Regions from separate parts of the Paenibacillus sp. S28 genome, predicted to be linked through region 3. Evidence: predicted binding sites of a transcription regulator. Region 3 holds the regulator's gene; each other region holds the start of a gene.
What was found. The regulator Rex, encoded in region 3, represses fermentation and respiration genes when NADH is low (regulators of the CRP and FNR family bind a similar motif). The targets are predictions, from matches to a motif close to TTGTGAAATATTTCACAA.
Positions count from the first base shown of each region.

Region 1: nadA (quinolinate synthase NadA) is a predicted target of Rex. The motif match lies at 1,250-1,267, and genes of this name have one in related genera.
Region 2: qoxA (cytochrome aa3 quinol oxidase subunit II) is a predicted target of Rex. The motif match lies at 1,665-1,682, and genes of this name have one in related genera.

Region 1 is NZ_JACVTM010000026.1:44,132-47,306, reverse strand. It holds gene nadB (L-aspartate oxidase) at 1-195, opposite strand, end outside; gene nadA (quinolinate synthase NadA) at 235-1,173, opposite strand; gene ftsH (ATP-dependent zinc metalloprotease FtsH) at 1,616-3,175, opposite strand, start outside.
Region 2 is NZ_JACVTM010000009.1:154,831-158,005, reverse strand. It holds gene qoxB (cytochrome aa3 quinol oxidase subunit I) at 1-552, opposite strand, end outside; gene qoxA (cytochrome aa3 quinol oxidase subunit II) at 580-1,530, opposite strand; gene IAE55_RS21545 (HAD family hydrolase) at 1,955-2,680, shown strand; gene IAE55_RS21540 (DUF2339 domain-containing protein) at 2,833-3,175, opposite strand, start outside.
Region 3 is NZ_JACVTM010000002.1:662,606-665,780, reverse strand. It holds gene IAE55_RS07610 (amidohydrolase) at 1-1,042, opposite strand, end outside; gene IAE55_RS07605 (redox-sensing transcriptional repressor Rex) at 996-1,682, opposite strand; gene dinG (ATP-dependent DNA helicase DinG) at 1,799-3,175, opposite strand, start outside.

The DNA.
Region 1 (3,175 bases), on a different contig from region 3:
CGCGGCAATCCCCCCTTGGGCGTACCGGGTGTTGCTTTCGAGCAGTGCCTTTTTCGTGATCATGATGACGTGCCGGTCCTGGCTTGCCTGAATCGCCGTAAACAGTCCGGCTATGCCCGAGCCGATGACGATGACATCCGTCTTGGTCCGGGGCAAAGTCTGCAGATCAAAGTCAACCAGATATTGTGGAATCATGTGCCTGTTCACCTGTCTTAAGAGAAAGAGTAGCGCATGCTACTGTACTTGTAACATGCGCTCTAAAGAAGTTCTGGCTTTATCTGCAACAACCGGCGGCACGTAGATTTGCGGCTTCATGGTTTCCAGACACTTCACCAGTTTTTTCAGATTGTTCACCTTCATGTTCGGGCATACCAAAAACTTGGTGGCGAAATGAAACTCCTTATCCGGGCTGTCGAGACGAAGCTGGTATCCGGTACCGTCTTCGGTTCCGACGATAAACTGTTTGCTGCTTGATTTTTTGCAGTATTCCAAAATTGCCGTAGTGCTGCCGACGAAATCGCCCATAGCCACGACCTCCGGACGGCATTCCGGGTGTACGACAAACTCGGCGTCGGGATATTTGGCTCTCATCTCCACAACGTCTTTTACCGTCAGCATATCATGCGTATTGCAGTACCCTTCCCAAATGATGAGCTTCTTGTCGGTATGCTGCTGCACATAGTGACCCAAATTTTTGTCCGGTACCCAGATGATCTCATCGGAATCGACCGATTGAATCACTTTTACCGCATTGGAAGAGGTACAGCAAATATCCGTTTCCGCCTTGATCTCTGCCGAAGAGTTGATATACGTAACCACTTTGGCGTTAGGATGCTGCGCTTTCAGTTTGCGGAGTCCGTCCACGTTGACCATATCGGCCATTGGACAGCCTGCACGCTCATCCGGAATCAGCACCGTTTTGTTCGGAGCCAGAATCTTAGCGCTTTCACCCATAAAATGAACGCCGCAGAAGACGATGACTTCCGCATCGGTTTGAGCCGCTTTCTGGGCAAGCAGGAAGGAATCACCACGGAAATCCGCTACTTCCTGAATTTCATCCCTTTGATAATAATGCGCCAAAATAATGGCGTTTCTTTCCTTCTTCAGCTTAAGCAGCTTCTCCGTCAGTTCCCGCTTTTGTTCCTGCTTATGCTCCAGTGCCAGAGCTTCCACCAGTAACCCACTCCCTCTGAAATCCCATGATTTTACCCGGTTGATGGCTTCATAACCTCATAACATCATGAATAGTTTGTGAAAATTCTCCCAAAGTTGCCCGTTGCAACCTCGAGACCATCTTGTTTATCAACTAATTTACACAAGGTTCACGATACTGTCAATTGACTAAAATGATCTTTATATGCTATCTAGCCGAAAGAAAACAAAGCTTCCCGCTCGATTCCGTCCGATTAGGCCGCCTCGCTTCTGTTTGGAGCTTGCAGCCGCCCCTATCGCTACTATGCCTCAAAAAAAAATTAACTGGTGCGACAGAGTTAAGGCGGAACGCTATCGGCTTCAATGCTTGAACACCCCAAATGGCCGCCGCTCTTATTTCCTGGCAAACGACACAAAAAACCCGGGGACGGCTAACCGTCTCCGGGCTGTTGTTGCATTGGGATTAGGATCTGGATTCCGGCGGTGTTCCGCCGTTGCCCGAACCTGGATTCTCATTCGTCCCATCATTGTTATTTGGAATGTCGCCCGGTGTATCCGTGTTGATATCGCTAGGCGGGTCATTCGGCAAGTTGGATGGAACATCGTTCGGAATTTCTTCCGTTGGCAGGCTGGTATTATCCTTGCCCTGAATGCGTACACGCACGTCACCGACGTTGTCGATCACTGGGGCACCGCTTTCGGAAGAACCTTCACCATCTCCGCCCTCTTTCGGACCGTCTTCGGAAAGATAACCCTGCTCGATCAATTCCTTGATTTGATCAAGCTCCAGCGTTTCCTTCTCAAGCAGCGTGTTGGCGATGAGGTGAACCTCTTTCGAGTACTTGGTCAGCAGTTCTTTCGCCCGCTCGTAAGACTCGTTTGTCATGCGTTGCATTTCCTGGTCGATCTCGTAAGCGATCGAATCACTGTAGTTCTGCTCGTGACCGAGGTCGCGGCCCAGGAATACCTGACCTTGCGTGGACCCGAATTGAAGCGGTCCAAGCTTCTCGCTCATACCGTATTCCATAATCATGCTGCGGACGATACCCGTAGCCTGCTGGAAGTCACTGTATGCACCGGTTCCGATTTCACCGATAAACAGTTCCTCGGAAACCCGGCCGCCCAGGAGACCCGTTACTTTATCAAGCAGCTCCTGCTTGGTTACCAGCATCCGGTCTTCCTTCGGCATCATGATCACATATCCTCCGGCGCGTCCACGCGGAATGATCGTTACCTTGTGCACCATATCGGCATGCTCCAGGAAGTAGCCCACGATCGTGTGGCCTGCTTCGTGGTAGGCGACAATCCGTTTCTCCCGGTCACTGATCACGCGGCTGCGCTTCTCCGTACCGACGATAACACGGTCAATCGCTTCATCGACCTCTCTCATGGAGATGTCTTTACGATTACGGCGTGCGGCAAGCAGTGCCGCTTCGTTCATCAGGTTCTCCAGCTCGGCGCCGGTAAAACCTGTCGTACGTTTAGCTACAACATCCAGCTTGACGTCTTTGGTCAGCGGCTTGTTGCGTGCGTGAACCTTCAGTACTGCCTCGCGGCCTTTCACGTCCGGACGATCGACCGTAATTTGACGGTCAAAACGGCCTGGGCGCAGAAGCGCAGGGTCGAGGATGTCGGCACGGTTCGTTGCAGCCACGATGATGATGCCTTCGTTGCCGCCGAAACCGTCCATCTCTACGAGGAGCTGGTTCAGCGTCTGCTCGCGCTCATCATGCCCGCCGCCGAGTCCGGCACCGCGCTGACGACCTACGGCGTCAATCTCGTCAATGAAGATAATACATGGTGCGTTCTTCTTGGCATTCTCGAACAAGTCACGCACACGGGATGCACCGACACCGACGAACATTTCCACGAAGTCCGAACCGGAAATACTGAAGAACGGAACTCCGGCTTCACCCGCTACGGCACGGGCGAGAAGGGTCTTACCTGTACCTGGAGGGCCTACGAGGAGAACCCCTTTAGGAATACGGGCACCTACCGCGGCAAACTTCCGCGGATCCTTCAG
Region 2 (3,175 bases), on a different contig from region 3:
GTAGAAGTTGTTACCTACGGTCGGGCTGAACTCCAGGCTCGCCAGCGGGAAGTATGCGGTCCAGCCGGCATCCGGCGATCCCCCGATGACGAAGGAAATGTTGAACAGCATCGCTCCGAAGAAGAACATCCAGAAGCTGACGGCGTTCAGTCTTGGGAAAGCTACGTCGCGCGCCCCGATTTGCAGCGGAACGACAACGTTCATAAGTCCGATAACGAACGGCATCGCCATGAACAGGATCATGATAACGCCGTGCGTTGTAAAGATTTCGTTATAGTGCTGCGCATCCAGAAACTTCATTTCCGGAGCCGCGAGCTGCGTACGCATCAGCAGGGCGTCGATGCCGCCGCGGAACAGCATGATGAGAGCGGCCAGGATGTACATGACCCCGATCCGCTTATGGTCAACCGTTGTGAGCCATTCGCGCCACAGATAACCCCACTTTTTAAAATAAGTCAGGCCGATCAGAATGGCGAGGGAAACGACGACGATACTGACCATGGCAGCATAGATCATCGGCTCACCGGTTACAAAAAATTCGTCCCATTTCATGCAGATAGGTCTCCTTTCCAGTTGATGTTAGTTTCCATGTTCCATGGACCCCATATCTTCCATATTGCTCATATCCGAATGATCCATCGTTTCCGAGCCGGAATCTTTGTCACTGCTGCCGCTGCCGTGATGTCCTTCGGACATATCCATTTCAGGCGGCGGGTTGAACCCGAGGTGCGTGGAAGAGAAGGATTCCCGTCCAACGTAGGAGGTTTTCAACAGCGCGTTAAATTTGTCCTCAGTCAATTGAGGCGCGGTTTTCTTCACATCGTCGACCCATTTGCTAAAGTCTCCGGCGCTCATGGACTGTACCTCAAACTCCATCTGCGCATAGCCTTTACCGGAGAAGTTGGAGTTACGTCCCATGAAGGAACCCGGTGTGTCAGCCAGCAGGTGAAGCGTGTTGACCATGTCGCTCATGGCGTACTTCTGTCCGCCAAGCTGCGGCACCCAGAAGCTCGTAATCGGTCCGTAAGAATACAGGCGGAACTCGATCGGCCGGTTTGTAGGAATATTCACATAGTTCACCGTTTCAACGCCTTCTTCAGGATAACTGAAGTGCCATTTCCAGTTGGACGATGCGGCATAGATAACCAGCGGCTTCTGATCCTCGTAACCGGCAGGAACACTTTCCACCGCACTGGTCGTTTTGACCGTGACAACCGATAGAATGGCCACAATGATAACCGGAATCGCAATCCAGGTGAACTCGAGCCATTTGTTACCTTCTATATGAGGCGGGATATAATCGTCACTGGTTTTGCTTGCCCGGTATTTGGTCAGCATGATGATGTACAAGATGTAAACAACAATCAGGACGAAAGCCATCATCAGGATGGAGAAAATAATCGTGCTGGATTGCGTTTTTGCCTGCGGACCTTTCGGATCTAGCACGATGAGTGACGACGAGTCGCATCCGCTAAGCAGCAACATGATGGATACAAATAAACCAAAAAATAACCATCTTTTTTTCTTCACAGTGAGCTCCTTTCTAGCGTTACATGTAGCTGAATTGGTCTAAAAATAATGAACCTTATAGCCATAGCTTAGTAATCCGGGGGAATGAAAACAAATGCAACAAAAGTAATAAATGTAAATCATTTACATATATTCTGTGAACATCTTCACATGATTTTTAAAAAAACCTCAAATTGTGCGAAAAATCACTGTAATCGCTGAAAATCGGGGATTTTCATTTTTGTTCAAAATTGCACAAGGCTTTGTCAATGTTGCCAGTTTCGTCACAATTGAAAGGGCTTATCATAAGCCGTTAACGGATTTTTTCCTGCTGAAACAGCGGCTGAGGCGTCCCAAAAGCCCGCTGTATGGTACAATATGAGGGCTAATGCGGGCAGCAGCCGGCATGTGATCGCGGACAGGCAGATGGGGGGAAAACAAGAAAATGGGTGAACAAAGAGCGGTATTTTTTGACGTGGACGATACGCTGTATGACCATCTGGAACCGCTGCGGCAGGCGCTCGATCGCTTGATATCGCCGCCGGACGGCTTTCCTTATGAACAAGTATACCACCGGTTCCGGCATTATAGCGACTTGCTGTCGGCCCGGCATGGACATGTGAATGATCCGGCGAATGCGGGGGATCTGGAGGACATGCGCGAGCAGCGGATTCAGCTGGCCCTTGCGGAGTTCGGCATCGACGTGGACCGGGAGCAGGCGGCTGCGATTCAGGCGGCCTATTTGGAGGGGCAGTTCGACATTCGTCTGTTTCCGGGGGCGCAGGAGCTGATCCGGGAGCTGCAGGAGCGAGGCGATGTGGTCGGCGTGATCACCAATGGCCCGATGGAACATCAAATGAACAAAGTCCGTGCGCTTGGGCTGGACAAGCTTGTGGGCTTGGACCGGGTATTCGTGTCCGGAGCGGTGGGCATGGACAAGCCGGATCCCCGGCTGTTCCGGCATGTGAACGAGGCGACGGGAACGGAGCCTGGGGCAAGCTGGTACATCGGCGACTCCTGGAACAACGACGTCATCGGCGCGCTGGAGGTGGGGTGGACATCTGTCTGGTTTAACCATCGGAATGTCGTCGAGCCGTTTGCGACCGGACATCAGCCCCATCATATTCTGGGGGGCTACGAGGAGCTGAGATCCGTTCTGCTGGGCGGCTAGTGGGTGGTTGGCTGTTTAATGAAAAAAAGGGTGCCTGCATCCATCGGGGATGTGCAGGCACCCTTTATTTTGGAAATCGATAAGCATGGCTGCCGTGTATCGCGCCTTGAATGGGGCCGAATAACGTGCGCGCGACGCAGTCATGGTCGTATTTATTCCGGCGGGAGCGGCGGAGTTCCCGGCGGGGCTTCGGTATCGGCCCCTTTGCGTTTGTACAAAATTCGGGAAACGGCGATCCCGGCGACGCCCAGTCCGATGAACAGGATCGCCCGCACGGCCAGCGACACGCCCGGCAGGTCGAAGAAGATGACCTTGAGCAGCGTGATCAGCAGGACGATCAGTCCGGCCAGGCGGACCATCGATTTACGCACCATGACGCCGTAAATAATGACAATGATCGCATAGAGCGCGTATTCGGCCGACAGGATCAAATGCTGCAGGTCGAACGACAGATTCCGCGTCAGGACCGAGGTCACTTCCGTCAGGAAGACGATG
Region 3 (3,175 bases):
CCGCCGCGGGAACCGCCGTCGGATCTCCCGAGACGCCTTTATGTATCAAAGCAGCAAGGCGCATTTCTTCAAACATGTCCAAATTGTTGTTGCTCGCCGCACTGTCGGTTCCCAGGGAAACCGTAATGCCTGCCTGCATCATGTCGGTAACGCGGGCCACACCGCTCGCCAGCTTCAGGTTGCTGCCAGGGTTGTGTGATACCGTCACGTGATGCTTCGCCAAAATGTCGATTTCCTCGTCTGTCAAATGGACCGCGTGTGCCAGAATCGTCGGCCGTGAGAACATGCCGAGCTTCTCCAAATGAATCGCCGGACGCGTTCCATAATCGCGCACATTCTGCTCCACTTCCGCCTTGGTCTCCGACATATGCGTATGCATCGGAAGATCCAGGTCATGCGCCGCCTGAACGAACTTCTCGATAAAATCAGGAGGGCATGTGTATGGTGCATGCGGAGAAATCATCGCAGTGATCCGGCCGTCTGCCTGCCCGTGCCAGTCCTTGGCGAACTGAATGGCTTCGTTCAGCTTGTGCCGCTGCACATCCTCCGGGCACAGGCCGATGACACCGCGGGTCAGGACAGCGCGCATGCCGGATTCAGTCACCACTTTGCCCACCTGATCCATATGATCGTACATATCGAGGAACGTCGTCGTGCCGCCCTTCAGCATTTCGAGCACCGACAGCGAAGTCCCCCAGTAGACGTCACTGGACATGAATTTCGCTTCCATCGGCCACATTTTTTCCTGCAGCCATTCCTGGAGCACCATGTCATCTCCGTAACCGCGCAGCAGCGACATGGCGGTATGTCCATGGGTGTTGATCAGGCCCGGCATAAAAAATAAATGCGTGCCGTCGACGACCTGTACGCCCTCCTCCAGCTGCGGCTCCTCTTCACCGATATAGGTGATGCGGTCGCCCTCAATGACCATCCAGCCGTTCAATACCGGCTGCTCCGGCCGCAAAACGGCAAAGCTGCCGTTCTTGATGGCCCATTTAGGATTGGCGCTCCGGCTGCTCGAGCTCTTCAAATTGTCCGTCATCTTCCGTGTCGTCCTTTCCGTTGTTCAAATAATAAGCGAGGCTGAGCAAATCCGTCGTAAAATCGGCGGCATGGATCCGGATGCTAGCCGGCGCCTTCAGAATCGTCGGCGCAAAATTCAGAATCGCTTCGATCCCGGCCGCAATCAGCTGATCGGCGACGTTTTGCGCTTCGAAATCCGGGACGGTAATAATCCCGATCCGGATATTTTTACTTTGTATCGTTTCTTTCAGCTCATCCATAGCCTGTACCGTCAAGGTGTTGATGCGCGTGCCGATTTTGGACGGATTGGCGTCAAACACGGCCACGATCTTCATATTTTCCTTCAGGTAAAAGTTATAGTTGGACAAAGCTTGACCAAGATTCCCCGCTCCGACCAGCACCGCGTTGATCTGCTGGTCCAAATTCAGAATTTGACGGATCTTCTCGATGAGATAGGACACGTCATACCCTATCCCCTTACGGCCAAAATCCCCGAAATACGCCAAATCCTTGCGGATCTGCGCCGGGTTGAGATCCAGCTTCTGCCCGAGCTCCTGGGAGGAGACCGTGGCCACCTCCCGTTTGTTCAGCTCATTTAGATATCTAAGATATATAGGCAATCTGCGGACAACCGCCTCGGATATTTTCTCCGATTTCATGCATGTTCCCCCTATTGAACGGCTTGAATATTTATTTGGTTATATAGATTGAACTAAAGTTTTGCATTGAACTTCCTGTTCTAACCGCTTTAGTTCATTCTATCTAATGGACTCATTTAAGACACACCGTCCTGATGAAGCCATTCAGAGATGCGCGGAACCATCTGGTCTGTCTGCATATGCTCCATTTTCGGTCCAGGCAGCGAGTACAGGAAGTACTTCCCGTAATACGATTCGATGACGCGCGTATCGTATACGATGACGATGCCCCGGTCATGGGCGGTGCGGACCAGCCGCCCGAAGCCCTGCTTGAAGCGGATGACGGCCTGCGGGACCGACAGCTTCATGAACGGGTTCTTCTTCTGGCGCTGCAGCAGCTCGCTCTTCGCTTCCACCAGCGGATGGTTCGGCGGCTGGAACGGAAGCCGGACGATGGCCAGGCACGTCAGCGCTTCACCCGGGATGTCCACGCCTTCCCAGAAGCTGCTCGTTCCAAGCAGCACCGAAGCGCTGCTGTCCGTAAACCGCCGGATCAGCTTCGTGCGGCTGCCGCTGTCTACGCCCTGTCCAAGCACGGCGATGTCGCTTTGTGCAAGGGCTTCTTTCAGCGGCTCGTATACCTGGCGCAGCATGCGGTACGAGGTGAACAGCACCAGCATTCGGCCGTGGGTCGCGATCGCAGCGTCCGCGAGTGAGCGGGCCAGCGTTTCGACAAACAGGGCGTCCCCGACGCTTCCCTTCACGCTTGGAAAATCCCGCGGAATGACGAGCAGCGCCTGGTCCCTGTACCGGAACGGGGACGGAAGCTGGACCGTCACAAGGCGTCCGCTGTCCTGGTCCTCCTGCAGTCCAAGGTTGTCGATCATATACTGGAACGATTTATCTACGGATAAGGTGGCGGACGTCAGGATGACGCTCTTTTTCTTATCAAAAAACAGCTCCTTGAGCTGCTTGCTGACGTCAACCGGAACAGCGTACAGCTGGAGCGATTTGCTGCGGAAATGGCCGCTCGCCTCCATCCAGTACACGACGGTTTCGTCGTTCAGCGTCATAAAGAACCGGAGATTCTCCCGCTCGGAGCTGAGGTCCTTGAGCAGCCCGCCGATATCGGTGATCAGGCTGTCGGAACCGTAATCATCCTGCTCCTCCTTGTATTCGGACAGCATCTTTTCGCCTTTGCGGACGATTTCCCCTACCGTGACAAAAATCTGGTTTTCGAGCGCCGCCAGCGTCTCCCACTCTTTCGGCTTTTTCCCCGGCTGAAGGCGCAGCGTATACTGGCCGCCGTCGCCGGGAGCAGCGTCGCTCCGTTCCGGAAGCAGACCGAAGAGCAATTCGCTCAGCTTGTCCCAGTGCTCTTTAACATCGACCAAATCCTCGCTCATCCGGTCGATAACGGCGGTCCATTCACCGGCCTGCTCATAGGCCGACGATTGAAGCAGCTGGCGAAGAGCCGGCAGCTGCCCGCTCCGGGCGTCCTTATAGAGCCGCGT